Regions from separate parts of the Bacillus sp. KICET-3 genome, predicted to be linked through region 3. Evidence: riboswitches for the same ligand, from Rfam matches in the RefSeq annotation. Region 3 holds a riboswitch; each other region holds the start of a gene.
What was found. Region 3 has a riboswitch for S-adenosylmethionine ahead of R5H20_RS05140 (methionine ABC transporter ATP-binding protein). Riboswitches for the same ligand answer to the same signal wherever they lie in the genome.

Region 1 (7,436 bases), 1.9 Mb from region 3:
GGATGATTGTCGTTGAACCTGCTGACGCTTCAGAAATTGACAGCCTGATGACAGCAGAACAGTATGACGAAATGATTAAAGAAGACTGATTTTAGGATAATCACCCGTCATTTGGATACTCTAGGAGATAAGGGGGGTGTCCAATTGACGCTGGGAAAAGAGAAAATCGATATAACAGAACATGTTCAAGGCCGTTTTGAAAATGGCGGCATGCAGCTGTATCATGAGAATGAACCGATCGGCCGCATGACCGGCATGGATCAATACGATTTAAAGTCCGGATACTCATTCCAGAATCAAAAATTTTACAAAATGGCTGATACTGTAAAGAAACCGGACGCAAAATATGTGGATTGTGATGATCATCAAGGCTGGTGTTAATCGGCTCAGGCGGTGAAAGTGTTCACTGCCTTTTTTTTGAAATGAATCTATTTTTCTCTCAAAAGGTGATCTAAGTGCCAATAAATGGAAAAGTAATAATCGTTGAAGGGAAATCCGATAAGCTGAAAGTAAAGCATGTCATCGAAGAGCCCCTTGACATCATCTGCACAAATGGAACGATCAGTCTATCCAAACTCGATGAGTTTGCCGAAACTCTGTATGATCAAGACGTCTATATTTTGGTTGATGCCGATGATTCCGGCGAAAAGCTGCGCAGGCAGCTGAAAAGGGAATTGCCAGAAGCGTCCCATTTATACATTGACAAGGTTTACAAGGAAGTCGCTGCTGCACCTTATCATCACGTAGCAGAGATCCTTTTCCGGGCCGATATCCGGGTAAACGCAAAATTTTTATGATAAGAAAGTATTGAGGTGCGGTTCAACTTATGCAGGAATTTGAGGAACGAGATCTAAAACAGCTTGGCCGGCAAACATGTCTTTTGTATTTATATACTCCATTCTGCGGAACCTGCCAGCTAGCAGGCAGAATGCTGGAAGTCGTTGATGAAATGCTTCCGGATGTCCCTTTCTATAAAAATAATCTCAATTATTCCCCGACATTCGCCAAAGAGAATCAAATTGAAAGCGTGCCATGCTTTATTGTTTACAAAAATGGCCGCATCGTCAAAAAAGAATACGCTTTTCATTCTGTTTCTTACTTATATGATACGATTAAACAAAATGCTGTTGATTAAGGGCGTTTTTGACATATTTCTCGGGAAATAACCTTCAAACTTGTCGAGCAAATCATAAAGGACTCCCGCTGTATACAGAGAATCTGTATGTATGACCAATTGACGGGAGGTTATACAGTTGGAGAAAATAGGATTGGTAGAAAGAGAGGATCGGGCTCCTTTTTTAAAACCTCTATTATCCACAACAGCTTTGCTGATCACCTTTCAAGGAGAAAAAGAAGCTTTCACATTAATGATTAATGAGCAGGGGGAAATGGAAAAATCTTCGCCTGTTGAAAAAGCTCATTTGACTTTTTTTGGAGAGCAAAGCGAGATTATTGACCTTCTTCACGGGGACATTTCATTACAGCAGCTCGTTCAGCGCGGCAGTGTCAAAGTCAAAGGCTCTTTCAGGGCTTTATTGAAGCTTGAAGCGATTTTATGGCTGACAGACGGGTTCTTCAAAAACAGCGACCTTCATTCATAAACATTCAGATGTTGAAAAATTGACATATTTCACTCCGTATGATCTGGACGGCGGGCTGGCGGAGCCCGCCTCTTTTTGGTTTTTTAGATACAGAAGCTGGTAGGACATTTGTCTCACGAAAAATAGTTGACAACTATTTTTCCACATGATATCCTACTTGAAGAATTCCGATCATCATTATCAAAAATAAAATATATGATTCTCTTATCAAGAGAGGTGGAGGGAAGTGCCCTATGAAACCCGGCAACCATCAACAGTCGTTGAAATGGTGCCAATTCACGCGAAGCGTATGCTTTGAAAGATGAGAGAAAGGCCGAGCTTTTCAAAAGCCTTTCTGCTCATGTGTGCAGAAAGGCTTTTTTTCATCAATATGATTGGACCTCGAAGAATAGAGCAAGAAAGCAGGTGATGACTTTGATAAATCTTCAGCATGTTTCAAAGGTTTATCGGTCAAAGCATGGAGATGTCAATGCTGTCCAAGATGTCACCCTTGCAATCAAAAAAGGTGAAATCTTCGGAATTATTGGATATAGCGGAGCCGGAAAAAGCTCCTTGATCCGCCTCTTGAACGGACTGGAAAAGCCGACATCCGGAACCGTTGAGGTAGCGGGCAGAACGATCAGCCAAATTAAAGGGAAGAAGCTGAGGGAAGCGCGGCAGGAAATCAGCATGATCTTTCAGCATTTCAACCTTTTATGGTCGAGAACGGTCCGCGACAATATCGCGTTTCCGCTGGAAATTGCCGGCGTGAAAAAAGAAAAACGCTTAAAACGGGTTGATGAACTGATTAAGCTCGTCGGTCTTGAAGGAAAGGAAAATGCTTATCCTTCCCAGCTGAGCGGAGGCCAGAAGCAGCGTGTGGGCATTGCAAGAGCGCTCGCCAACAATCCGAAAGTACTCCTTTGTGATGAAGCGACATCTGCGCTTGATCCGCAGACGACTGACTCGATCCTGGGTCTTCTGTCTGATATCAACGAAAGATTGGGGCTGACGATCGTCATGATCACCCATGAAATGCACGTCATCAGGAAAATCTGCCACAGAGTGGCGGTCATGGAGAACGGAAGGGTTGTTGAAGAAGGCGATGTACTGAACGTGTTCAGGAAGCCGAAGGAAGACATGACAAAACGCTTTGTCCAGCAGGTGACAGAACCGGAAGAGACAAAGGAAACCTTGAAACACTTCCTTGAGGAAACGAAAACCGGTCAGACGATTCAGCTTACATTTGTCGGCGAAGCCGCCGAATCGCCGCTTATCACCCAGATCATCCGGAAATTTGATGTTGAAGTCAATATTCTTCAAGGGAAAATTTCGCAGACTCAAGACGGCGCATACGGCTCCCTATTCATTCATGTGGACGGGGATGCGGGCGAAGTCAGCAGAGTGGTCGAGTTCATCAAGAGCCGTCAGGTAGAAGCAGAGGTGATCACAAATGTTTGAAAAATGGTTTCCTAATGTGAATATGGAGAACCTGTGGAATGCGACATACGAAACGGTTTATATGACAGGGATATCGCTTTTGTTTGCGTTTATCATCGGGATTATTCTCGGTTTGCTGCTGTACTTAACATCCAAGGGAAATATATGGCAAAACAAGGCGGTAAACGCCGTGATTGCAGCGGTCGTCAATGTATTCCGGTCCATCCCGTTTATTATATTAATTATCATTTTGCTCAGCTTTACAAAAATAATAATGGGAACCATTTTGGGGCCGAACGCAGCTTTGCCGGCATTGATTGTCGCCTCAGCTCCGTTTTATGCCCGGCTAGTGGAAATCGCTTTGCGGGAAGTCGATAAAGGCGTGATCGAAGCGGCGAAATCAATGGGGGCGAAAACGTCGACAATCATTTTCAAAGTTCTTCTGCCGGAATCAATGCCCGCTCTTATTTCAGGCATCACGGTCACGGCGATCGCGCTTATCGGTTCAACAGCTATGGCAGGCGCGATCGGTTCCGGAGGACTAGGCAACCTTGCATATGTCGACGGGTTTCAAATGAATAACACCGATATTATTGTAATTGCAACCATCTTTATTTTAGCCATCGTATTTATCATCCAATTTATTGGAGATTTCATAACAAACAAATTAGACAAACGTTAGGGAGGCTATCCAAATGAAAAAAGGTTTATTAACTGCTTTGTTCATTATTTTTGCCGGCATTTTGGCCGCCTGCGGATCTTCAAGCAGCCAAGGCGATCAGGACAGCAAAGTCATCACTGTCGGAGCGACGCCGACACCTCATGCGGAAATTCTTGAACAGGCAAAACCGCTTTTGAAGGAAAAAGGCTATGACCTGCAAATCAAGAAATTTACCGACTACAAGCTGATCAACAAGGCGCTCGCGTCCAAAGATCTTGACGCAAACTACTTCCAGCACGTTCCGTATCTTGAACAGGAAATGAAAGAAAACAAAGATTACAAACTTGCGAATGTCGGTGCGGTTCACCTTGAGCCATTCGGCATCTACTCCAAAAAGTATAAATCGTTGAAAGAGCTTCCTGAGGGAGCGAAGATTATCATGAGCAACAACGCCGCTGAGCAGGGCCGCATGCTGACAATGCTTGAAAATGCCGGTCTGATCAAATTAAAATCCGGTATAGAAAAAGTCAACGCGACGGTGAAAGACATCACGGAAAACAAGAAAAACCTGAAAATCGAAAACAATATCACGCCGGAAATGACAGCAAAAGCTTATGAAGCCAATGAAGCTGACGCCGTGTTCATCAATGTGAACTATGCGATCCAAAACAAGCTGAACCCGAAAACGGACTCCATCGAGCTTGAGTCTCCTAAAGACAATCCTTACGCGAACATTATCGCTGTTCGCAAAGGTGATGAAGACTCTGCCAAAATCAAAGCGCTGATGGAAGTATTGCACTCAGATAAAATCAAAGAATTCATTGACAAAAAATATGAAGGATCAGTTCTTCCTGTAACAGAATAAAAATGAAACCCCGGTTTGTTTAAAACCGGGGTTTTTTTGGCGCGTATTTTGCAAAAAGTTGTCCATAATAAAGAAAAAATCTAACACAAATGGAGGAAGCGCACGTGAACCAGCAGGAATCAGAAGGCATCATCGAATCGGCATTGCATGAGTATAAAGCGGGAATCGGCATCTTTTCAGAAAAAATGCCCGGGATTGCCGCCAAATACAATGAGTTTACACAAGAATGTTTTAAAAAAGGAGCACTCAGTGAAAAAGAAAAGCAGCTGATCGCTCTCGGCATCAGCATCAGCTCACAGGATGAATATTGCATCATCTACCATGTCAAGGGGTGCCTTGACGGAGGAGCGACAGAGGAAGAAATTCTGGAAGCTGTCGGCGTCACCGCCGCATTTGGCGGAGGAGCGGCGATGAGTCAGTCGGTGACACTCGTTTTGCAGGCGATGGAAGAATTCAAGCAAATGAAGCACTGATGCCCAGACACCCCGGGGCTTCGCTGGTGAATCTCCGCCTTTTCAGAGATATCCGGGTATATAGACAGCACATTCAACTTTGCCATATTGTGCATATGATGAGTATCATGTAGGAAAGTCTGAAAGGATGATTCATTATTTGTTCAAGCAGAGACCAGCTTGACCTTGAATTCACGGCGGAAATGGAAAAAGCGATGCACAGGTCGCACGGCATCGGCTACGGCGAATACACGAGAAGCCATGCTGTTCGTCTTGAAGTGGAGAAAAAGCGTGAAGAGCAATACAAAAAAAGCAAGGAAATCGTCTTGGATCTGATGATGACAGGTTAAAGGGGGGGACGGATATCATTCCGTCCTTTCTCATTCCTTCCCAAAACATGCTTCCTGAAGCAAAATGATTGAAGAAAACGGTTGACCGTCTAAATAGAAAGAGATAAAATCAATATATGAACATATGATCATATATAATTAAAATGAAGCTTCCCGGGTTGAAAAGGAGGAGTTTATGATGAGTCATTCACACAATCATCACAGTCATGGAAAGCACAGCCATCATCATGGCCACAACGCCAACAGAAAAGCATTGTTCATCAGCTTCGGCCTGATTTTCGCCTTTATGGTGATCGAATTCATCGGCGGAATGATGACCAACAGCCTCGCTCTTTTGTCCGATGCCGGACATATGCTCAGTGATGCGGCTGCCCTTGGATTAAGCCTCGCTGCCCTTGCGTTTGGAGGAAAGGAGGCAAACACCAGCAAAACATATGGGTACAAGCGTTTTGAGATATTGGCTGCTTTTATCAACGGCATCACATTGCTCGCGATCTCGATTTATATTTTTTGGGAAGCGTATCATCGCTTTTTCAGCCCTCCTGAAGTTGCAAGCGCCGGCATGCTGGGAATCGCCGTTGTCGGACTGGCCGTCAATATTGCGGCTGCCTGGATTTTGATGAAAGGGGACATGAGCGGGAATTTAAACTTGAGAAGCGCATTCCTGCATGTGCTTGGAGATCTGCTCGGATCCGTTGGTGCGATCATCGCCGGCCTTTTGATGATGATCTTCAATTGGAACATCGCCGACCCGATTGCCAGCATCATCGCGGCTCTTCTCGTACTTGTAAGCGGCTTTCGAGTCACAAAAGAATCGGTTCATATATTAATGGAAGGAAAGCCGGAGCATATCGACACCGATACACTCAAAAAAGGGATTCTTTCAATTCCGTCTGTGAAAGATATTCATGATCTTCATATTTGGTCGATCACATCCGATTTTCCGTCTTTAAGCTGCCATGTGGTTGTCAGCGAGGATGGTGACAGGGATAGAATTCTGCAACAAGTATCAGAATATCTAAGGAAAGAATTCAGACTGGAACATGTGACAGTTCAGATTGAAGGGGAAGGTCATTCCCATTATCATCCTTGCAATTGAGAACGAACCGGGGACATGCTTGATGGAAACATATCGATCTCCGTTCACATATTGGCCTTGGCTTTTCTTTTGTAATAGATGTCAATAAACTTATGTTTTGGATGGATCTGTATGAGAGAAAGTTTCTTTCCTTAATCTCTTTAAGAAAAAAGCAATTTTTGTTACACTTGAAAACATGTACATGAAAAGATCAAAAAGACTTTTGTTGTATTCAATTTTCATTTGTTATAAAATTAGAATGAGAATAAATTGAGAATAATGATTATCTATATTGGAGGTATATTTCATGGCTGCTTCGACATTAACAATCAAGGATCTTCACGTTGAGATTGAAGGGAAAGAGATTTTAAAAGGTGTAAACCTTGAAATAAAAGGCGGGGAATTCCACGCTGTCATGGGACCGAACGGTACAGGTAAATCGACTTTATCTGCAGCGATCATGGGACATCCGAAATATGAAGTGACAAAGGGCAGCATCCTGCTGGACGGGGAAGACGTGCTTGAGATGGAAGTGGACGAGCGCGCTCGTGCAGGCCTGTTTTTGGCAATGCAATATCCGAGCGAAATCAGCGGTGTTACGAACGCTGACTTTCTCCGTTCTGCCATCAATTCACGCAGAGAAGAAGGCGATGAAATTTCATTGATGAAATTTATCCGCAAGATGGATGAAAACATGGAATTTCTTGAAATGGACCCTGACATGGCGCAGCGCTATCTGAACGAAGGATTTTCAGGCGGGGAGAAAAAACGCAACGAAATTCTTCAGCTGATGATGATTGAACCTAAGATCGCCATTCTTGACGAGATTGATTCCGGTTTGGACATTGACGCTCTTAAAGTCGTTTCAAAAGGCATCAACAAAATGCGCGGCGAGAACTTCGGCTGCCTGATCATCACACACTATCAGCGCCTATTGAACTACATCACGCCAGACAAGGTGCACGTCATGATGCAGGGCCGCGTCGTAAAATCAGGAGGGCCTGAGCTTG
Region 2 (7,436 bases), 1.3 Mb from region 3:
TAGAGTGATAAGGCATATAGAACAATCGGGGCTTATTTAATAAAATGAATAGTGCACTTTACTTCTGCCAGGACAAAATCACAATTGTTTTTCAACATGATCCAAACAATCTATTTTTTCAGTGACTTAAAAGAGGACGTTAATAAAATAGGAATGATATAAAAATAAGACCTCCCTTAACGTTGCTGAAGGTGGAGTATCCGCCTAACATGCAATAAAAAGGCAGACTCTTTTTCCAAGAGTCTGCCTTTTTATTCTTTTCTGCACAGGAATACCGCCCGCCTTTCGGTCGTGTCCGGCTTCTGTTCATCTCCAGCTGTCGGCCGCCGCAGCCTACGACACATGGCCATGAAAAAACGGACGCCTTCCCGATGATCTGGACGGGGTCACTCCAACAAAACGCGGATTTACAACGTTAAGAAATCCGAATACAAAAAAGAGCCGGTTTTAACCACGTTAAGCGTGTAACCGGCCTGATTACTATTCTTGACTTAATGGCCGCAATGTTTCTAAGGTGGTAGCCCCTTTTGGGTCAAAGCGATATTCACCAAGGAAGTTGATATGCTCCCAACCCAATGGAGACACGTGTTTTAATAAATCCTTCCGTAAGGTTCCTTTGCTTCGGAGTAAATCCGTAGCCTTGGATAGATAAACGGCATTCCAAACACTAATGGCATTAATCAGTATGCTTAATGCACTTGCTCGCTGCAGCTGATCCTGTAAAGCACGTTCTCTTAATTCCCCATGTTTTCCGAAGAAAGGTACAGAATGGAAAAGAAGTAGAAATTCAGACAGCACTTAAGAAGTCAAAAGTAAGCGAGCTTGAGCTTCCAGAAAAACTTTGGACTGTCATTCAAGCTTCAGGTCCATGGTTTAACATTGAGGAATAATCTTACCAGGATCGATTTAACAAAGGGCAAGTGATGTTTGCGAAGGAAGATGACTTAAGTTAAAGATATTAAATGGGGGAGAACAATATGAAAAAACAAGTACTATTTAAAAAGCACAATTTGAATATGTCTGGGAATCTTCATTTGCCAAATGAAATGGATGATAACGGGAAATATCCAGCTCTTATAGTTTTGCATCCGGCTGGTGAAGTAAAGGAACAGACGGCTGCTGTAAGCCTCGGGATTGAATACAGCCGTGATGAGCTCGGTGGGGAATTGAAGCCCCTTCAAATATCACGCTTGATCTTTATCACATATGCCTTACATTATTTGACCACTTTTATGAAGGAAAAACAGTTCGAAAAATTTCCGTTTCTCTTTCCAATATTCAGGATGATAACCAGATCCAGCTCGATCTATTTCGCCCCAATCAAGAAAAAAGCGGATCCTCGGGTACGTTATGGACGGTATAAGGGAACGGTATGGCTCATCGGCACTTTTACGAGCCGTTTCTTATACAAACGCCGGAACCGCCCGTCTGCGATCAAAGCTTGTCGGCGGACCACCAAGCATAGAAAGGAGAATGCTGCGATAGTGGCCGCTAAGCCGAATAATATAAGTGCAATTTTCTTCTTCAAGACATTTCCTCTTTAGCTTCCCAATAGCGAGAATACGATTTTCGTGAATGCTTTCTCCGTGATGAGCAATGCCCGCTCATCGATGTCGAATTTTGGATGATGATGCGGATAGTGTGTGGCTGTATCCTCATTGCGGCAGCCGACTTTAAAAAAGCTGCCGGGTTTTTCCTGCAAGTAATAAGCGAAATCCTCTGCTCCCATCCCGGTTTCAAGTTCTATTAACTGTTCTTCACCGAATTGTTCAGAGAATAGCCGCTGCAAAAAAGCAGTTTCCTTTGGATGGTTATAAAGCGCAGGATAGCCGTGCAGGTAATCGATAGAATAAGTCGCATCGAAACCGCTCGTGATTCCAGAAACGATGGCTTCTATTTGCTGTCTGACCTGCTTGCGGATGTCGGCATTGAATGTCCGGACTGTGCCTTCCAGTTTGGCGGTATCCGGTATGACATTGAATGCGTTACCTGACTGGAAGACACCCAAAGTCACCACTGCTGATTCCAGCGGGCTGACTCTTCGGCTGACAATTTTCTGCAAAGCACTTACGATATCACTGCCGATGACGATTGGATCGACAGCCTCTTGTGGTGCTGCGCCATGACCGCCTTTTCCTTGGATGGTGATCGCAAATTTATCCACTGCGGCCATTTTGACTCCTTCACCAACGCCGATCTTCCCGACAGGGGCAGCAGAGTTAAGATGAGCACCATAAACATAATCGACACCGTCAAGTGCGCCATCTTCAATCATTGCCTTGGCACCGCCGGGCGGTACTTCCTCAGCAGGCTGGAACAGGAAGACAACTTTGCCTTTCAGGCTGTCTTTATGCTTGATCAATGCTTTGGCAGTCCCCAGCAAAGCAGCAGTATGGCCGTCATGTCCGCAAGCGTGCATCACGCCAGGTGTTTTGGATCGATAGGGTGTTTCTTTCTCATCCTCTATCGGCAGGGCATCGAAATCAGCTCTGAGGGCAATCGTAGGTCCTGCCTCTTTCCCTGACAGCGATGCGACGATGCCATACCCGCCGATTTCTGTCTGGATATCTTCGTAGCCGAAGCTGCGCAGCTTATCGGCGATGAAACGGGCGGTTTTCGTCTCCTGAAAACTTAATTCAGGATGCTGATGCAGATATCGCCGCCATTCGACGACTTCTGCGAAATCACTTTCCAATTCTGCATGTACCTCTGCAAGTGTCTGCTTCATGGTCTCCATCATGTAGCCTCCTGTGTAATAATCTTGACATTTCCAATGTAATTAGTCGGATTTTACCTTTAAAAAAGACCCCTTCCGAATAGAAGAGGGCCTTTTTTAAGCTTCCGCTCTTCTTATCTTCGGTGACAAACACCTGGAATTAGCACAGTACTGCGGCTTGCAGCCTGTTGCTTTGGCTTCGCAGGGCCATTCCCTCCACCAATCTTGATAAGAAATATTAGTTGTAAGGATAGACCGAAAAGTTCTGGGTGTCAATCCTATTTTTTAACTTAGAGTGCCCTCAGAAACTGCTGTAGCTAAAAAATTCAACAGAAATAATTGTACTTGATAGAAAATTTTTAAAAATGACTTGACCGGATTTTACTGTATGTTAACATATACTTCAGGAAAATTATACAAAGTTTCCCATTTGGGATAATGATGCAAAATGAGTATTTTCTGATCAGACGGAAATCATCAAAACGATGGGAGAAAAAATATAACGTGGGATGGAGCGATAAGGCATATAGAACAATCTAGATGAGAAGAAATGGCTAAATAAATTCTTGGACGTACGCTATGATGACCTGATGAATCCGGCGGATCCCGACACCCGAGATGTGTGGAGAGAATCGGTTGCCCGTGTGGATGTGTTTCGCTCTATCTCAAGTCGAACAACTACAATCTAAACGGACCGATACATGTTCAATCAAAAGAATACGGTGATTTCGCCATCAAGTAGGCAGCGAGGGGAACGAAACCGGCTGCACCCTTTGGCTCTTGCAGCCAGAATACACTGCTGTCCCGTATGGCCTGACCTGTTAAAATAACCCCCCGCCATGTTATTTTGGCGGGGGTTAAGGTGCATGAACCGATCTGAGCAAGTAAGTGTTTTTTACTGCAGCCATTTATTCTTGGCGTAAAATAGCATCGCTGGAGCTACCCCTATAAAATTAAAAAAATCATTAAACCTACTTGATTAATGGGTTTAGTTGGTTTAATATCAATTATTAATAAACATTGTGAAAGTTCTAAATTAAGAGACATCTGATTGGTCAACCAAAGGATGCAGAAATGATTGATTATTTCATTCATTTCTGCATCCTTTTTTGTTTATTAAATATGGTTATAAACACTAAAGATAGGTTGGTGGAAGAGTTGGAAATTGATTTCTATAAAAGAACTTCAAAATCGTTATGAAGAAATGGTGTAATTGGCATCATTGAAAGTGTCAAGCCAGGGAAAACTATCGCATTTCGAGCAGATTTTGATGCATTGCCGATTCAAGATGAAAAAAGTGTCCTATAAATCCACAATCGAAGGGGTAATGCACGCTTGTGGCCATAATGGTCATAATACATCAAGCTTACTAGGAGTAGCAAAAGTATTGAGCGATGACGGAGAGGAGAATGATTATGGGATTTCGATTTGATCATCTCGTACATTTTGTAAACAGTCCATTAAAAGCGATTGAAGAATACAACAAATTGGGGCTATACGCAGTAGAAGGAGGCAAACATGAATACCTTGGTACGTATAACTCCCTTAGTTATTTCGATTTAAGCTACATAGAATTGATTGGTGTGTATGATCCACAATTAGTAGAGTCAGCTGCTGATATTAAATACAGCTTAAGGAAGACATTTCAAAATGAAAATTTTGTGGAAGGCTTATCAAGAATAGCTCTTCGATCAACTGATTTAGAGGCCGAGGCAGAGCGTTTTCGAAGTTTAGGCTTAGAAGTATATGGTCCTTCCCCATTCAGTAGAAGAAGACCTGATGGCAGCATTGTTAGTTGGGAGCTGCTACATGTTGGGAAATCCGGTGAAAAGCTTGAATTACCATTTTTTATAGAATGGGGCGAAAAAGATGATGATCGTAAACAGAATTTAATAAATCGATCTGTTATCGCTGAGCATCCAAAAGGGAACATTTCGTTATCATCAGTTGCATTTGCAGTCCCAGATTTCAAGGGTGCAATTGAAAAGTGGTCCAACTATTTAAACTTAAAAACTGAAGAACCATTTGTTGATGAATCGTTAAACGCCAACGGTCAACGATTAAAACTAGACGGTGGGGATATAGTATTTTACAGTCCAATTGGAGACGGGATAGTTTCACAAACTCTAAAAAATCGAGGAGAAAAGCCATTTTTAGTTGAATTTACAGATTCAGATCATGAAGGAGATTTTCAAGTAATGGGTTCTATATATAGATTTTCAAAAAAATAAGTAAAAAGGGGAATGTATATCAATGATTATAAAAAAATCAAAATTAGTCCTAGGATTTGTTCTATTAATGTCAGCATTACTTATAATCACTGGTTGCGGATCATCAAAAACAAGTTCAGATAGTAAAGATACAAAAGTCATAAAAATTGGTTATCAAAAAGGAAATACATTAAATATCCTAAAGGAAAGTGGATTTTTAGAAGAAGCGTTAGAGAAAGACGGTTACAAAGTAGAATGGAAACTTTTCACACACGGGGGCACATTATTAGAAGGAATCTATTCTAAGTCTATTGATTTTGGTCACGCTGCTGATGGATCAGGGATTTTTGCCCAAGCATCTGGTAAACCTCTTGTTTATGCTGGGGCAGATGCTCCAAATCCTGAAGGTGTTGGTTTAATGGTTTTGAAAGATTCAGGGATTACATCCATTGAACAATTAAAGGGCAAGAAAATAGGCGTTTTAAAAGGCGGAAACCACCATTACTTAACAGTTCTTGCACTTGAATCAGTTGGTTTATCAGCTGATGATGTTCAATGGGTATATCCAGAAGATGCTGCACAAGGCCGTTCTCTTTTTGAAACAAAAGAAGTAGATGCTCTTGCTTCCTATGATCCTTTTTTTGCTGGTATAGAAACAGAACTTGACACCATTACATTTACAGAGAATAAGGATTATGGCTATCCAAACCGTACATTCTATTATGCTACCCCCGATTTCTCAAAAAATCACCCGGATCTTGTTAAAACGATAATAGACGCGATAGATAAATCTGATCAATGGGCAAATGAAAATAAGGATGAAGTTACAGCATTGTTATCCAAAGCATTAGGCATTAATGAGAAGATTATTGCCAAAGCGGTTGAACGTCGTACTTATGGAGCAACTCCAATTACACAAGAAATAATAGATGCTCAACAAAAGCAAGCTGACAAGTATTTTGAAATTGGGTTAATTCCTAAAAAACTTGATGTATCCAAAGATATGCCTATCCAATAATTAAAAATTGCTAAAAAGGAATGAAACAAATGACACAAACTTGGTTAAACAAGTCCATACCTTGGATTATTCCAATTATACTATTGATCATTTGGGAGATAGTCTCCTCACTAGAGCTTGTCTCGGCATCATTGTTTCCTTCTCCAGTAACAGTGTTAATGAGCGGATGGAATTTAACAGTTTCCGGTGAATTGTTGCAACATGTGCTGGCCAGTCTCTCACGTGCTGCGATTGGTATGTTAATTGGCGGATTAATTGGTTTTATTCTTGGAATATTAAATGGACTTTCCAATCTATCGTTTCGTTTAACAGATACAACAATACAAATGATAAGAAATATTCCTCACTTGGCTTTATTACCTCTTGTAATTGTGTGGTTAGGTATTGATGAAAGCGCAAAAATCTTTCTTGTTATATTAGGGGTTTTATTTCCCGTATATATTAACACTTATCATGGCATTCGAACTGTTGATCCGAGCTTCATCGAAATGGGGAAAATGTATAATCTAAAAGGTTGGAATTTATTTAAACATATTCTTTTCCCAGGAGCACTTCCTTCGATTTTGTTAGGCTTAAGATATGCCCTTGGTGTCATGTGGTTAACTTTAATTGTTGCAGAAACAATCCCAACAGAAGAGGGCATAGGATATTTGGCAACAAATGCTCGAGAATTTATGCAAACCGATATTATTATCTTAAGTATCGTAATATACGCCTTACTCGGTAAAGCAGCTGATATTATTGCTCAAATTGGTGAAAAGAAAGCTTTAAAATGGAATGCAAACTATAACAAACAACGATAAGAGAGGTGTGAAGATTTGAGCGATTTACAAGAAAAAGATGTTAAAAAAAATAAACAGTCTCTCCATAATCATGCCATTCAAATTGATATTAAGAATGTAAGTAAATCTTTCGGTAACAAAGAAGTTTTAAAAGACATACAACTAACAATTGAAAAAGGTGAGTTTATAGCAATCATCGGAAAAAGCGGTAGTGGTAAAAGTACACTTTTAAGACTGGTAGCCGGATTAGAAACATTAACGAATGGGGAGCTGCTGTTTGATAAAGTTCCAGCTAGTCAATCGACAGCCAATATAACAATGATGTATCAAGATTCTAGACTGTTACCTTGGAAAAAGGTAATTGAAAATGTAGGACTAGGCTTAAAAGGAAACTGGTCAGAAAAAGCAGAACGAGTTTTAGATGCAGTAGGCCTATTGTCCTTAAAAGATCAATGGCCATCCAATTTATCTGGCGGTCAAAAGCAACGTGTAGCCCTTGCTCGAGCACTAATTCACGAACCATCTCTACTTATGCTTGATGAACCGCTTAGTGCGCTCGATGCTTTTACTAAATTAGAAATGCAAAATTTAGTCGAAAGTATTTGGGGAAGAATTGGATTCACTGCATTACTAGTTACGCATGATGTTAGAGAAGCAATTCGGTTAGCCGATAGAATTGTCCTAATAGAAGACGGTCAAATTGCAATGGA
Region 3 (7,436 bases):
CCTCTCGAAGTTTCTGCACTGCCCTGGTCAACATGGACGGCCTTGAGATCAAAAGAAAGCGCTGATGCAATTCCCACCGCCGCGGCGACAGCAGTCGTTGCAATCAGAATGCCGATGATAAGGCCGCTGATTTTCCCGATGTTATTTGTCAATTTAAGTTTTGTAAAAGCCCCTAAAATCGAGATGAAAACAAGCGGCATAACAACCATCTGCAAAAACTTGACATAGCCGCTGCCGGCAATGTTGTACCAATCTGATGTCTGAGTCAGCGTTTCTGAAGACGAACCATATATAAAATGCAAAGCAAACCCAAAGACAATTCCGAGCCCCAGAGCGGTAAACACTCTCTTGGAAAACGAAACATGTTTTTTTTGCATCATATAAAGGAGCGCCATCAGGCCAAGCATGACGAGAATATTTATAATAACGAAAAATGCCATAATAACAAAAGCACCCCCAGAATTTTTTTACATTAGAAAACTATAGTATAATAAAGCTTATTGGTCAAGTAGGAATTAACGATATTCACCATTCTTTACAATCGTATGATCGGAGCACGGCGAAAAGTTGTTATTCCCCGATTTCTTTAAGCGGAACAAACGTTGGAAGCTGAGCTCCTTTGAATTCTTTTTTGATAAATTCGGCAGTATCGTCAGACTGATACAATTTGACAATCTTTTGTAAATCTTCGCTGTTCCGGTCTTCTGTTCTGGCGGCGATGATATTGATGTACGGCGTAGCTGTTTCGTCTTCAAGCTCAATCGAATCTTTGACCGGATTCAGCCCGGCATCGACCGCGATTCCGTTATTGATGACAGAGGCAGCAACATCGGGAAGCGCCCGCGGCGTCTGTTCTGCGGCTACTGTCGTGATCTCAAGCTTCTTGGGATTTTTCTTGATCGCATCAAGCGTACCATTGCCGTCAAAGCCGTCTTTCAATTGCAGCAAACCGGCCTGCTGCAGGAGAAGAAGCGCTCTTCCCATGTTTGTCGCTTCACTCGGAACTGCGATTTTTGCGCCGTCTGGAATGTCCTTAACCGATTTGTAATGATCCGAATAAATGCCCATCGGCGCGATGATTGTCGTCCCGACCGGTGATAAATCAAGATTGCGCTCTTTTTTAAATGAATTGAAATAGGATATCGTCTGAAAGGCGTTTGCGTCAATGTCTCCGCTTGCCAAGGCCATATTCGGCTGAACATAGTCCGAATATTTGACGATTTCAATTTTCAAGCCTTCCTTTTCGGCTTTTTTCTTCACATAATCCCATACCCTTGTATCCGTCCCGCTGACACCGATTTTAATGGTTCCGCTTTCCGAATTTGAGCATCCGGCAAACACACTTATAATGAAAAGAAAAATCGTAATAAAAGCAAATTTTTTCATAGCTGCATACCTCTCTTTTTATCGTCTTCTTAATTTTTTGGACAGCACATTCCCTGATGACTGCAATCCTTGAACAACAATGACAAGTATCGCCACCGTCACGATCATCGTCATGGTATCAAATCTCTGGTAGCCGTATGTAATCGCCAAATCCCCAAGCCCGCCGGCGCCTATTGCTCCTGCCATCGCTGAAGCCCCGACCAAGCCTACAGTCGCAACTGTAAAGCTTAACACTAAAGAACCAAGTGCTTCCGGAATCAAAAACCGGAAAATGATCTGCCGCGGCGTCGCTCCCATTGCTTCGGCAGCTTCAATCACCCCCGGCTCCACTTCAAGCAGCGAATTTTCGACAAGCCTTGCGATATACGGTCCGGCATAAAACGTAAGCGGAACAACCGCCGCCCATGTCCCGATCGAAGTTCCCACAATCAGCCGCGTAATCGGAATCAAAGCGACCATTAAGATGATAAACGGAACAGATCGGAAAATATTGATGATGACATTAATCACCGTAAAAACCGCTGTATTTTCGAGGAGATGCCCCTTTCTTGTCACAACGAGGAGAATCCCGAGCGGAATACCGATAATGCTTGAAAACAGAAGCGAGAAAATCGTCATTTGAATCGTTTCGACCAGCGCGTCGATGATTTGGCCATATGTAACAAGCATGTCAATTAACCTCCTTGACTCGAATGTTTTCTGTTGCGACGAAATCGAGCGCCCGCCTGATTTCACCGTCCTCCCCCTGCAGTTCGACCGTCATGCTTCCAAAAGGAATTCCCTGCAGCTCCGTTATCGTTCCGTGTAGAATATTAACATCAACATCGAAACGCTTTGATACTTGGGAAAGCAACGGCCTTTCTGATGATTCCCCGACAAATTGAAATTGATAGAGATGCTTTTTATTTAATTTTTGGATCGACTCGGGAATCTCATGATCAATGGCCGAACGGATAAAATTTTTGGCCGTTTCCGTTTTCGGAGCGGAAAAAACGTCAAATACGCTGCCTGATTCAATGATTTTTCCTTTTTCAATCACCGCGACTTTGTCGCAAATTTCCCTTGCGACATTCATTTCATGGGTGATTAACAGAATCGTGATGTTGTATTGTTCATTGACGCGCTTTAACAGCTTGAGAATGTCGCTCGTCGTTTGCGGATCAAGCGCAGAGGTCGCTTCATCACAAAGCAGAACCTCCGGATTTGTCGCTAGTGCCCGTGCGATGCCGACCCGCTGTTTCTGCCCTCCTGAAAGCTGATCCGGATAGGCGCCGGCTTTGTCCTCGAGACCGACAAACCGAAGCAGCTCTGTCACCTTTTGTTTGATTTCGGCTTTCGGCGTTTTCACGAGCGCCAGCGGCGCTGCCACATTCGCAAAAATCGTTTTCGAATTTAAAAGATTAAAATGCTGAAAAACCATTCCGATTTTCCGTTTCACAGAACGTATTTCGCTTTTCGACAAGGACGTTAAATCCTGACCGCCTACCAAAACCTTTCCCGCCGTCGGTTTTTCCAGAAAATTAACGCAGCGGATCAGCGTGCTTTTGCCCGCTCCGCTAAATCCGATCACACCGTATATGTCTCCTTTATTAACATGAAGGTCTATGCCATTCAGCGCCCGGATTTTCTCTCCGCCTCTGTCATAGACCTTTTCAACTCCCTGAAATGTAATCATGGTCATCCCTCCGCTGTTTTTGAATAACAAAAAAGGCTTCCTCTTTTGAAAATAAGAAGAAGCCTTTAGACTCAGGTAAAATAGAGTGCATCCGCTCTTCTTATCTTCCAAGCCTAATATCGGCTTGTTGGAGTTGGCACAGTATTCTGTTTCGCACAGAACCCGCTGCCGAGGCTTCATAGGGCCAATTCCCTCCGCCTCTCTGAATAAGAAGTATGTTGTGTATGAAGTTTTACCTAACTTTACAGCTTCTTTGAGGTGTTGTCAATTGAATATTTAAAAATTTCAGGAAGATAGCACAGCCCGAATCAAAACTTTTACCGGTATGAACGCCTGCTGTTTTAAGAAAAATCTGCCGCCGCATATTTTTTCAAAAAAATTGCGTTTAACAGTTGTAATTTCGCTTAAACACTGGTAAAGTAAAGGTAATTATTTTTGTTCGAACTATCTTTAAGAAGAAAGTTTTGTAAGAGTTTTCGTCTTGGAAGTTTGTTTTAGAGCAAGAATAGTGAATTTAAGCGTTATCGCTTTAGGAGGAAATTTCATGCTAGAAGGTAAAGTAAAATGGTTCAACTCTGAAAAAGGTTTCGGATTCATCGAAGTTGAAGGACAAGACGATGTATTCGTTCATTTCTCTGCTATTCAAGGCGAAGGCTTCAAAACTTTGGAAGAAGGCCAATCTGTATCTTTCGAAATCGTTGAAGGAAACCGCGGACCGCAAGCTGCTAACGTAACAAAAGCGTAAGCTGTGAACCGCTGATCTTCATACGGGACTGCTGACTGAATGTCAGCAGTCTTTTATTTTAAAAAAGCCTCATGCCCGGAAAACAGGCGTGAGGCTTTTTTGCGGCTTATGAAGCGATGTCTCTCTTTGTGAATACACCGAAGGCGAGCACTTGAAAAACGATAAAATAGACAGCCAGCACCGCGATCGAGAATCCCAGCGTCATTCCTGAAACAAGCGGAACTCCGTCAAAGTATTGGGTGAGATCTGTGTTGGCAAATAAGATGTATTTCACCCAGTCAAATTTTACTGCGAGAAGATTTGTTACCGTACCGCCCACAGCTAAAAGGAAAATCGAAATGCCTACAGCAAGTGAACTGTTTCTGAAAACCGCTGAAATCATAAAGGCCATGGTCGACATCATCAAGAGCGAGATTGAATTCAGCAAATAGCTGCCGGCCAGGTGCAATAAAAGACTTTTTTCTTGAACGCTTCCGTTGGCATACACCAAGTGTACCTGGCTGCCATCACCCGCTCCGAACAAAGCAAGACCTGTAATGCCCGCGCTTGCAAACAATATGAAAAGCAAAGCCAATGCAAACAGCAGGACTGTTACATATTTTGCGAGCAGAATTTTAAAGCGGCTGATCGGCCGGATGACAAGCAGCTTCACCGTTCCCCAGCTGAATTCATTCGCAACGATTCCCGCCGCCACCGTAATCACAAACAGTCCGGCGAAGGAGATCACATCACTGGCATCGCTGATGAACGACAGTGCCGAATACTTTCCATCTTCCGGCAAATCATGCTTGATTCGATACTCATTAATCGCGGTCGATCTTTCGTAGCTTTTTTCAAGAGCCGGATTGCTGACTCCTTTAAGCTGTTCCTTCATATCCGCATTTTCCTGCGCCAGTTCCTTTTTCCAGTCTGCGTTTTGATCTGTCTCTCCGATCGTCTTTGTCAGAATGCCCAATCCGATCACAGATAGCAGCAATATCCCGATCATGAAGTATGTTCCTTTTCGGTTGAAAATCTTGATCCATTCATTAACGATGAGATTGAACATGCTGAGCCTCCCCCTTATCTGCGGTGATTTCCAGGAATCTGTCTTCCAATGATTTGTTAACGGCTTTTACTTCATATAAGCGGGCCCCGCTGTCGGTTAAATGTTTAATAAAATCAGGCACATCGTCTTTCCGGAGGCTGAGCTCAATGCCGTTTTCCGCTTTTTCAATTTTCATATCCCCGAAAGCCGCGGCCTGCCGTATCAGGGATTCAGTATCGTCAGCTTGAATATAATAGCGTTTTTCCTCATCGGCGGCAGGGACATGTACTTGCTGAATGTCGCGCAGTTTGCCGTTTTGAATGATCCCGATTCTGTCGCACATCAGCTCCATTTCTGAAAGCAGGTGGCTTGAAACGATGACCGCCATACCTTTTTCCCTTGCCAGCTTCCGCAAATAATCACGAATCTCCCGAATACCGGCCGGATCAAGACCGTTTGTGGGCTCATCAAGGATCAAGAGCTTCGGATCGTGCAGAAGGCTTTGGGCGAGACCGAGCCTTTGCCTCATACCTAAAGAGTATGTTTTGACCTTATCGTGGATTCTGTTCTTCAGTCCGACTAACTCGACGATTTCGTCAATTTTCTTTTTTGTCACGCCTTTTGTCATGCGCGCGTATTGCTGAAGGTTTTGATATCCCGTTAAAAATTTATACAGTTCAGGATTTTCAACGATCGCTCCGAGATGGCCGGCAGCCTGTTCAAAATGGTCTTTTACGCTTACTCCGCACACGGCGATCTCCCCGGCGGAGATGCTCATATGGCCGACAATCATCCTGATCGTTGTCGTTTTGCCGGCGCCGTTCGGCCCTAAAAAGCCGAAGATCTCCCCGGCGCGCACGTCAAAACTCAATCCATCGATAATTTTCTTTCCTCTGATTGTTTTTGAGACGTTTTTTAATTGCAGCAGTGTTTCCACACACTTCTCCTCCCGCCATTTGAAGATGAATTATGATTTTTCTTCGATAAACTGTTTAAGCCATTGTAAAAGCGACAATCCGGATTCTTCACGAAGTTCTTCGACATCCTTTTTTTCCTCAATCCGTCCGTTGAAGACGACGATCACCTCATCCAAAATCTGTTCGATTTCCTGAATCTCGTGCGTGGCAATGATAACCGTCTGCTTTTCAAGCTCCAGGTATGTGAGAAGGCTCTTTACAATCGATTCCCTGACCATTGGATCAAGGCCTGAAAGGGGTTCGTCAAGGAGCAGAACCGGTGCATCACGCGCTAATGTCAGCGCCAGCTTCAGCCTGCCCCTGTTTCCTTTGGAAAGCTTTCCGATTATTTTATCCTCATCGATTTTCATTTCTTGTAGAAGGTAAAAAGCCTTATCCCGCTGAAAATCGGCAAACTGGCTTCCATAAAAATCGATCATATCCTTTACACGGAAAGGATCATAAAACATATCGAGCTCTGTTAAATAGGCGATGCTTCCCGTCAAGTTCCGCGCCGCCGGCTTGCCATCGATCAACACCGTTCCCGAATCCGGAAAAGAGAGGCCTGTGATCAGCTTTAAGATTGTTGATTTGCCGCTGCCGTTCGGTCCGGCCAATCCATATATTTTGCCGGGAGACAAAGACAGATCGGCGCCTTTGAGTGCATAGCCTGTGCCGTACTTTTTCGTGACGTTTTTCAGCTCAATGTTCATTTGGATCTCCTTTCTGCAAATAACGGTCGAGTTCGGACAGCATATCCTGTTTAGACAAACCGAGCTCTTCCATGCTTTGCACAAATTGTCCGATGACCTCAGCCCGCATCTCCCGCTTCAACTCATCGATCACTTCCGTATTTTCCACAACAAACGTTCCCTGTCCCCTCCTGGTCTCCACGACTCCCATCCTTTCCATTTCATTGTAGGTCCTTTGAATCGTATTCGGATTTACTTGCGTCTGCACAGCCAGTTCCCGGACGGAAGGCAGTTTTTCTCCCGGCTTAATCTCTTCGCGGACCATTTTTTTTAAAAGCTGTTCGGCAATTTGCTTATAGATCGGCTTTGAAGCGGAAAAATCATTCGCCATCACATTTACACCTCAACTCTTCTATCAAGTATTTTGCCGGAGAAATAGAAGAGACAGAAGCCTAACACTGCGTAATACAGCAGGAGAACACCCGGAAGATCAATTTTGGAAAATGAAACGGTCCATCCCGAATCTTGATAGTAGTGAAATTTGAAATTCATTTTTAAGGAAAGGCTCCAAAACTTCTGTGCAGACTCGAACAGTCCGCTCTTGATGAACAGCCCCTCCAGCAATCCATAGGCATTGTAGATGAATAAAGGAATAAGCCAGCGGATTTTTTTGATAGCGGGATATTTTCTGAGAGCTTCATATATCGTCCATAAAAACATCACCCATATGGCAAAAAACACTGATTCTAAAAAAGCCGCGATGTTGACAAGAAACAAATCTGAAACAGAAAACATACTGTCAGCTACAGGTCTCAGAAAGCCTCTCACAATCAAGCCGAACATAAACAGAATCACCTGGGAAGCCAATTGATAAACGGCGGCTGCCGCAAGCTTTGACAGCAGCAAAACCGCACCCTTGTTCGGATTGTAGAGCCATAGCTGCGTTTTTCCTTCT
Region 4 (7,436 bases), 2.1 Mb from region 3:
TAATGTGCCCGAGAACCCCCATAATCCCTCCAATCAAACAAGCAACCAACACTTGATGCAGCATCTTCATCACCTTCCTAAAGCCCTTAGTTTAGTCAAGCGACTTCAGGCCATCAAGCAGCCCCCCTAGACCCTTTGCGATGATTTTCGATACTACCACAGAAAATGTGTTCTGTCTCTGAAGAAAAAAAGCTTGTTTCTTCCATTATATGTGAAGAACGCAATGATAATCTTGATTCCTTCGATTCATTTTCACATAATTACATTTACCTATTTTTTCTATATCAGTCCTGGTGAACGGAGAGCTGCTTTTCTTTTCGTTCATATAAAAACGCTGTTCCAATGCTGACCAGCAATAAAACGATCAGCACGGCCAACAATACCTGCATGCTGAAGGCATCAACAAGCATTCCGCCAAACAGAGGCCCGATCATCCTGCCGCCTGTTGCCATACTGTTGACAAATCCTTGGTAAAATCCCTCTTTCCCCCGCGGAGCGAGGCGGTTGGCAATGGTCGGAACAGCCGGCCAGACAAGCATTTCCCCGAGCGTCAGCACAATCATCGCTCCAAGGAACGCCTGGAACGATTCGGCGGCGAAGAGAATGCCGTAAGCGAATATAAAGATGACAAAACCGATAACGATTTGTTTTTTTAGAGATTTGGCGAACCGTTTCACAAATAAGCCGATGACAGGCTGTCCCAACACGATGAGGGCGCCGTTTACAGTCCACAGCAGGCTGTACTTGCCGAGGGATATGCCAAGCTCCTGGGTATGTGAAGCGATTGTTGAAGACCATTGGGAATAAGCGACCCATCCGAGAAGATAGCCCGTACATACAAGCATAAGAGCTGAAAATCTTGATTTTCCGCTTCCTGCGGCAGCATGGTCTAAAACAGTTGACTGCACTGCGGGTTCTGTGCGGATGTGTCTGAAACCGAAAAACGCGATTGCGAAAAAAACGGCGTAAAGCATCGCATTGGCGAAAAAGACGTAGGCAAAGGAAAAGGATGCGACGATTCCTCCCAGCGCAGAGCCGACCGCAACTCCGGCATTTTGCGCTACATATACGGCATTAAAAGCCTTTCTTCCGCCCTCAGGCCAAACCGATCCGGCCATTGCATAACACGCCGGAAACACAACCCCTGATCCGAAGCCAGCGATTGCCAGCAGGACAATATAAGCGAACCAGTCATGAAAAAACACTAGGCCCGAAAGACTGGCAAACGTAATGACAATTCCGAGAATAACCGATTTAAACCCGCCGATTTTATCGAACAGAAAACCGCCGCACAAATTTCCGATGACATTTGCGCCGGAGTTCAGCATCAGCACAAACCCGGCTGCAGTTAAGGATTTGCCCAAATGCTGATGAATATAGATGGTGTTCAGCGGCCACAAAAAAGAAGCCCCCGTTACATTGATAAACATCCCGATGACCAGCAGCCATAGAGTACGCGGCATTGTTTGTTCCTTCTTTCTCATTTTCATTCCTTCTAGATTCTATTCGTTTTGGCCGTTTTTTTCAATTGATTGATTTTCGGTTTTGGCATAAAAAATCCCCTTTTTAGAAAAGGGGATTTCGCATTCGGTTATTCAGTCATCCATTTCGGCTTTCCAAACCCGGCAAATTCTTTGTCGATCGTTTCTTCGAAAGCCTTGGATTCGACCGCTTCTTTTAAATCTTTGGCGAATTGTTTATCCTTGTTTTTTCCGTCCACAACGACTTGGTTGCGATAGCGGTCAGGCATGTTTTCCAGCGCCAGGGCATCCTGCAATTTCATATTGGCGGAAAGTGCGAAATTGCCCGGCACGGCTGCGATGTCAAGATCCTCCACCGCCCTTGGCAAATTGGCGGATTCAAGCTGTTTAAATGTCAGCTTTTTCGGATTGTCCGTGATATCGCGTTCAGACGCCTTTAATGTATCGATGCCGTCTTTCAGTTGAATCAGCCCTTGATCCTTTAAGGTTAAAAACGCTCTGGCCGCATTGGCCGGATCATTTGGAATCGCCACTTCCGCACCCGGCTTGATGTCTTGCAGATGTTTGTACTTGGAAGAATAGAGTCCCATCGGCGCGGTCGGCACTGAAATCAGCGCCGCCAGATTTTTGTTGTTTTCTTTATTGTAAGCTTTCATAAAAACTTCATGCTGAAACAGATTGGCGTCAAGGTCGCCTTCGCTTAACGCCGTGTTCGGCTGTACATAGTCCGTAAACTCAATCGCTTCCACTTGATAGCCTTTTTTCTCGAGCTCAGGCTTGATCGCCTTTGTGACCATATCGTAGTACGGCCCTGCGGTGGCGCCGATTTTGATCGTCTTGCCTCCATTTGCCGCGCTGTTTCCGCATGCGGCCAGAAGTCCGATCATTCCCGCCAATACAAGTGAAGACCATAGCTTTGTCCATTTCTTCATTCCGTTCTCCCCCTTAACATAAAAAAAACTCTTTCAGCCCATCTGAAAGAGTTCCTCACTTATCTTTCAGAATGCGTCTGACATTCTGCTGGATTTAGCACCTTGCATATATGCAGGTTGCTGAGATTTCACAGGGCCAGTCCCTCCATCTCTCTTCATAAGCTACCTATTTGATTTTTGAATTCCTTTTATTTTACGTATGAATATTAAGATTTGCAAGAAGTTTTTTGCTTTTTCTCTTCAGCTTTTGCTTGTTGCTTTTCAACGTCACAGCGCTGTAAGGATTAAAAGCATACTCCGAAAAGTGATTGAATAGCTTATCTCTTTTAAAAAACCGCTCAAATTCCGGCATCTTATGTAAGGTTTTTTTCGTTTTTTTAATTCTCTTCCTTAATATGGGGCAGTAACATATTCCGCAATGATTTCCCATATAAATTTAGAGGCATAAGATCTTGATTTATATAATAGAATATCGCCATGCCATTTTCTAACGAAAGAATGGTCCATGCTATTTCGTCCGTTGATAGATCAGATTCGTAATTCTCACTTAACATCAATTCATTAATAGCTTTTGATATTTGTTTTACAGATTCAGTTATCATGCCGGACCATTTATGACGCACAGATTCTTCACGCATCGCATAAAGAAGAAATTCCATATTAAGCATGCTCAATGTTCGATTTTTCTGAGCGACTGAAAGGAAATATTTATCTATTGTTTCGATAAAATGTGAAAGCGATTGATGTTGCTTAATTACGTTGCGAATATTGTCCACATGCGCTTCCATTTGTTGTTCCAAAATGGTAAGAAATAGCTCTTCTTTGGAATGAAAATGAGCATAGAACGCACCCTTGCTAAATCCAGCATGTTCTGCAATTTTGTCAACAGTGGCTCCGTAAAAGCCCATTTGGGCAAAGATTTCTACCGCTGCTTCTAAAAGCAGCTTCCGTGTTTCTTTTTTTCGCTCCTCTTGGGTTAATCTTCTTCTGACCATTTGTCTTCCTCCTTTTTCACTTGACAAGCATACCACGCAGAATTAATATACCATATAGTATTTAAATTCCAACCAGTATAAAAACTGCAATTGAATGACGATCAAAAAGGGGAAGAGGGGGCGCAATGCAGACAGAAAAAAACCTTACACAGAAAAGGGCTTTATCAACCATTTTGGCTCAAACTATTAAATCAGGGATTATTAAGTCAAATTTGATCCCGATGTTTGCCGGACTAACTTTGTCATTATATACATACAAAATCGGCCCTGTTGAGAAACTTTCGGAAATAACCTTTGCTCTAATTGGCTCAATATTAGTAATGGGAGCGGCAGGCGCTTTTAATAACTTATATGACCGGGATATCGACTGTATCATGGAGAGAACCAAAAAAAGACCTACTGTAACAGGAGAAATAAAACCTAAAACAGTATTATGGCTCGGGATCTCCATGGCAGCAACCGGAATGTCATGTCTTTTATTAACAACTCCTCTTGCAGCATTTCTAGGGTTTTTAGGTTTATTTTTTTATATTGTCCCATATACGATGTGGAGCAAGAGAAGAACAATCTATAATACAGAAGTGGGAAGCATCTCTGGAGCAATGCCGCTTTTAATTGGTTGGTCGGCTATTCATCCAGACATTACACATCCTGCTGTTCTCGGTTTATTTATGATTGCGGTTATTTGGCAAATGCCGCATTTTTATTCAATCGCCATTCGTAAACACGATGAATATAAAGCTGCTAAGGTTCCAATGCTTCCCGTTGTCAAAGGCGTTAAAAGGACATATATACAAACCAATATTTATTTAATTGTTTTAACCGCAACAAGTTTTCTTCTCGGGCCATTAAGCCATGGTCTTATGTTATCAGCACTTCTTTTAAATGTTCTGTGGATTATTTTAAGCATTTTTGGTTACAAAAAGATGGAATCGGAGAAATGGGCAAAATTAATGTTTATTTATTCCCTGTTTCATATGACTGTCTTCTTTTCAACGGTAATTGCCTATTCTCTAACGGGCATTTTTTTGGAAGAAATTGATTTATAATGGTAAAAGGCTGCAACAATTTCTTCCCCATTCATCAAAACGCCAATACCCGTGTTTACAAAAAATGAATTTATATAGTCAGTTTTTTAAAAAAATAAAAAGCCGGCAATCCGCCGGCTTTCAAACTACAGCTCTCTTCTTAATGCTGTCAGCACGTTCGTTCTCGTCGCTTTGACGGCCGGATTCAAGCCTGACAGAATCGCTACTCCCATACTGATAACGCTCGCGATGATGACAAGGCTCACCGGAATATAGGAGAACGTGATGCTGAACTCCTGTGCGGTTCCTTCCCCTTGGGAAACGGATGACAAAATAACCGGGAGAATCTTGTTCACCAAAAAGCTGACGCCGTATGAAATGATGATGCCGACTACAGATCCGATAAAGCCGATATAGGCGCTTTCCATTAAAAACATTTTGCGGATGACGTTCGGGCTTGCGCCGATCGCTTTCATGATTCCGATCTCCTGGGTCCGCTCCGTGACGGCCATTGTCATCGTGTTGAAAATGCCGATCGCAGAAATCAATATGGCAATCACCCCGACGAAAATCAGTCCGATTTTAAAAGCCGTAAAAAACAGATTGATGCTGTCAAGTCTTTTGGTCACTGAATCGACGTAGAAGCCTTTGTCTTCCAAATCTTTCGTAAGCTGATCGACATGTTCAAAGTTGTCCGCATAGACTGTCAGTTCTTTTTCTATATCACCGCTGTCTTTATCCGCTTTCAGAAAATCGGTAATCCCTTTTTGCATGTCATTGCTGACATAGACGCTGGAATCCCTCACCCAATCATAAGAAGGTTTTTCCATTACCCCGACAATCTTAAAGTCATACGTTTTTTCCTTACCTTTTTCTCCTGTCTTTTCATCTAACTTTGCAATCTTTAATTCTATCGTCTTACCGAGAATGTCTTTTTCATATCCTTTAGGTTGTTTTACATCATCTGGATTGTTTTCTTGCTGCTTCTCAAAGTCTTTCGCTTCTTTTTTCGTCCACAGCTGATTGCCAAAATGATAGCCGACGACGATTTCATTCGGCGATTTCGCCACGCGGCCGCGGTCCAATTTAATGTTTGCTTTCTGCTCTGCAGCCATATCAGTAAGTGTAATATAACCAATTTGCCCATTGGTCCGATTGCCAAACTTGGCTTCTACAGGCACCATCACTTTTGTACGTTCGATAACGGCTGCTACATCGCCGCGTTTCTCAAATTCTTGTAAGTCTTTCTTCTGAACAGGCTTGTCGCCTTGCCCATCCTTGCCCATGACATCGATTTTCGTGACAATCTGCTCTCTCATCAGCTGATCGGTCATCGACTTTTGCAGCCCGAAGCCGACGGAGGCGAGCACGATTAAAAACGCGCAGGCTACTGTAGTGGCAAGTATCGTCATAAACACCCGAAGGCGGTTTTTCTTCATATTTCTTCTAATAAATTTCAACTGGTCCTTAAACTTCAACAGTCTCTTCCCCTTTCTCCAAAACGCCGTCAAATAAATGGAATTTCGTATCTGCGATGGACGCCACCTCATCATCGTGGGTGATGATGATAAACGTGATGCCTCTTTCTCTGTTGAGCTGCTTGATGAATTCAAGGATTTCCTGCTCTGTTTCAGAGTCAAGACTTCCTGTCGGCTCGTCCGCCAAAATGATCGACGGGTTTAAAATCAGCGCCCGCGCGATGCTGACCCGCTGCTGCTGTCCGCCGGAAAGCTCGTTCGGAAAATGGCCGGCGTGGTTTTCAAGACCGACCCTGTGCAGCATTTCTGTGACTTTTTGTTTCCGCTCTGACGGATGGACGCCTTTTAATGTCAGGGGCAGCTCAATATTTTCAAATGTCGTCAAGCTCGGAATCAGCTGAAAGCTTTGAAAGATAAAGCCGAAATTCTCAAGCCGGAATTTCGCCCACTCCTTTTCGCTGAATCCCGTCACATCCGTACCGCCGATAACGATCTTTCCTTTCGTCGGCGCGATATAGCCGGAAATCAAATTTAACAGCGTCGATTTCCCCGAGCCGCTCCGCCCGACGATGCAGGCGATTTCCCCTTTCTCGACGGTAAGTGAGACATCCTTCAATACCTTGATTTCATTTTCCCTCCCCTTTTTTCCGATTTTGAATGAATGGTGAATATGTTGAATGTCGATCATGTTCTCTCTCCTTTACTAATGCTTCATTTTTTTATAAATGGCAAAATAGCTGATGAAAAAGCCGATTACCGCGCCCAGAATCATGCCGAGCACATATCCTATCATTGACTCGCTGGCGCCGTATCCAAAATATCCAAATGAGAGAATACTGGCGATAATGACAAATATGTGAATCGGCCGATCAAGCTGTTTCCATAAGAAAAAGCTGCCGCTTCGCTCGCTCGGATGTTTCACAAAGCTGATATATCCGATAACATAAAACAAAATGCCCATAGCAGCCGGAATCAGCAAAATATATTTTGAATCCGTGACCCACACCGGATTGACATAAATAATCGGAATCATATACTGAAAAATTTGAGAATCAATAATTGGCAATTGATCCCAAAACAGCTCCCTTCCTATAATGACTCTGAGATTTAGAGCAGGTATAACCACAATTAAAAAAGGCAAAATCGTAACCGTAAAAGATGTTAAAAGCTGCGCAAACAGATTGCCTGTCAGCGCTCCTGCGGCCATGACAAGAGAATACGCCATCAAACTGATGATCATTGAACCAATCATAAAGTGGTCGAAAAACTCGACGCTGCCGGGCTTGAGAAGGATGATCAACAGTTTTGACAACAGGTAGCCAAGCAGCTGGGCGCCTACTAAAACCGTTCCGCCCATCCAAAATTTCGTATGAAACACCTGGCCTCTGGAATACGGCAAGCTTAATGTAAAATCCAGCAGCCCTCTGCTTCGCTCAAGCCCCAGCTGGGCTACGGCCAAAAAAACGCCGGGCGCCCAGAAAAACTGAAGCGAGCCGCCAGATTGATAATTCAGATAAAATTG

Region 1: another riboswitch for S-adenosylmethionine. It lies ahead of metN (methionine ABC transporter ATP-binding protein MetN); the one in region 3 lies ahead of R5H20_RS05140 (methionine ABC transporter ATP-binding protein).
Region 2: another riboswitch for S-adenosylmethionine. It lies ahead of R5H20_RS11980 (M20 metallopeptidase family protein); the one in region 3 lies ahead of R5H20_RS05140 (methionine ABC transporter ATP-binding protein).
Region 4: another riboswitch for S-adenosylmethionine. It lies ahead of R5H20_RS17815 (MetQ/NlpA family ABC transporter substrate-binding protein); the one in region 3 lies ahead of R5H20_RS05140 (methionine ABC transporter ATP-binding protein).

What each region holds. Positions count from the first base shown of each region.
Region 1 covers NZ_CP137345.1:3,745,719-3,753,154, reverse strand. Annotated here, with positions in the region: gene gcvH (glycine cleavage system protein GcvH) at 1-89, shown strand, start outside; gene R5H20_RS19260 (YusG family protein) at 145-381, shown strand; gene R5H20_RS19255 (toprim domain-containing protein) at 456-797, shown strand; gene R5H20_RS19250 (thioredoxin family protein) at 827-1,135, shown strand; gene R5H20_RS19245 (SCP2 sterol-binding domain-containing protein) at 1,254-1,601, shown strand; SAM riboswitch class I at 1,803-1,909, shown strand; gene metN (methionine ABC transporter ATP-binding protein MetN) at 2,016-3,041, shown strand; gene R5H20_RS19235 (methionine ABC transporter permease) at 3,034-3,702, shown strand; gene metQ (methionine ABC transporter substrate-binding lipoprotein MetQ) at 3,716-4,546, shown strand; gene R5H20_RS19225 (carboxymuconolactone decarboxylase family protein) at 4,636-5,019, shown strand; gene R5H20_RS19220 (YuzK family famiily protein) at 5,202-5,348, shown strand; gene R5H20_RS19215 (cation diffusion facilitator family transporter) at 5,527-6,447, shown strand; gene sufC (Fe-S cluster assembly ATPase SufC) at 6,734-7,436, shown strand, end outside.
Region 2 covers NZ_CP137345.1:2,346,090-2,353,525, reverse strand. Annotated here, with positions in the region: partial or broken gene R5H20_RS11990 (Tn3 family transposase) at 481-759, opposite strand; partial or broken gene R5H20_RS11985 (UV damage repair protein UvrX) at 1,119-1,485, shown strand; gene R5H20_RS11980 (M20 metallopeptidase family protein) at 1,541-2,737, opposite strand; SAM riboswitch class I at 2,848-2,951, opposite strand; partial or broken gene R5H20_RS11975 (chitosanase) at 3,247-3,458, shown strand; partial or broken gene R5H20_RS11970 (M20/M25/M40 family metallo-hydrolase) at 3,923-4,124, shown strand; gene R5H20_RS11965 (VOC family protein) at 4,132-4,947, shown strand; gene R5H20_RS11960 (aliphatic sulfonate ABC transporter substrate-binding protein) at 4,970-5,944, shown strand; gene R5H20_RS11955 (ABC transporter permease subunit) at 5,974-6,747, shown strand; gene R5H20_RS11950 (ATP-binding cassette domain-containing protein) at 6,763-7,436, shown strand, end outside.
Region 3 covers NZ_CP137345.1:1,030,320-1,037,755, reverse strand. Annotated here, with positions in the region: gene R5H20_RS05155 (L-cystine transporter) at 1-440, opposite strand, end outside; gene R5H20_RS05150 (MetQ/NlpA family ABC transporter substrate-binding protein) at 571-1,386, opposite strand; gene R5H20_RS05145 (methionine ABC transporter permease) at 1,405-2,055, opposite strand; gene R5H20_RS05140 (methionine ABC transporter ATP-binding protein) at 2,057-3,061, opposite strand; SAM riboswitch class I at 3,159-3,274, opposite strand; gene cspB (cold shock-like protein CspB) at 3,606-3,806, shown strand; gene R5H20_RS05130 (ABC transporter permease) at 3,913-4,854, opposite strand; gene R5H20_RS05125 (ABC transporter ATP-binding protein) at 4,835-5,770, opposite strand; gene R5H20_RS05120 (ABC transporter ATP-binding protein) at 5,801-6,502, opposite strand; gene R5H20_RS05115 (GntR family transcriptional regulator) at 6,492-6,872, opposite strand; gene R5H20_RS05110 (hypothetical protein) at 6,878-7,436, opposite strand, start outside.
Region 4 covers NZ_CP137345.1:3,500,313-3,507,748, forward strand. Annotated here, with positions in the region: gene R5H20_RS17805 (DUF4257 domain-containing protein) at 1-70, opposite strand, end outside; gene R5H20_RS17810 (MDR family MFS transporter) at 285-1,463, opposite strand; gene R5H20_RS17815 (MetQ/NlpA family ABC transporter substrate-binding protein) at 1,592-2,413, opposite strand; SAM riboswitch class I at 2,470-2,577, opposite strand; gene R5H20_RS17820 (TetR/AcrR family transcriptional regulator) at 2,791-3,408, opposite strand; gene cyoE (heme o synthase) at 3,534-4,457, shown strand; gene R5H20_RS17830 (ABC transporter permease) at 4,583-5,914, opposite strand; gene R5H20_RS17835 (ABC transporter ATP-binding protein) at 5,904-6,602, opposite strand; gene R5H20_RS17840 (hypothetical protein) at 6,618-7,436, opposite strand, start outside.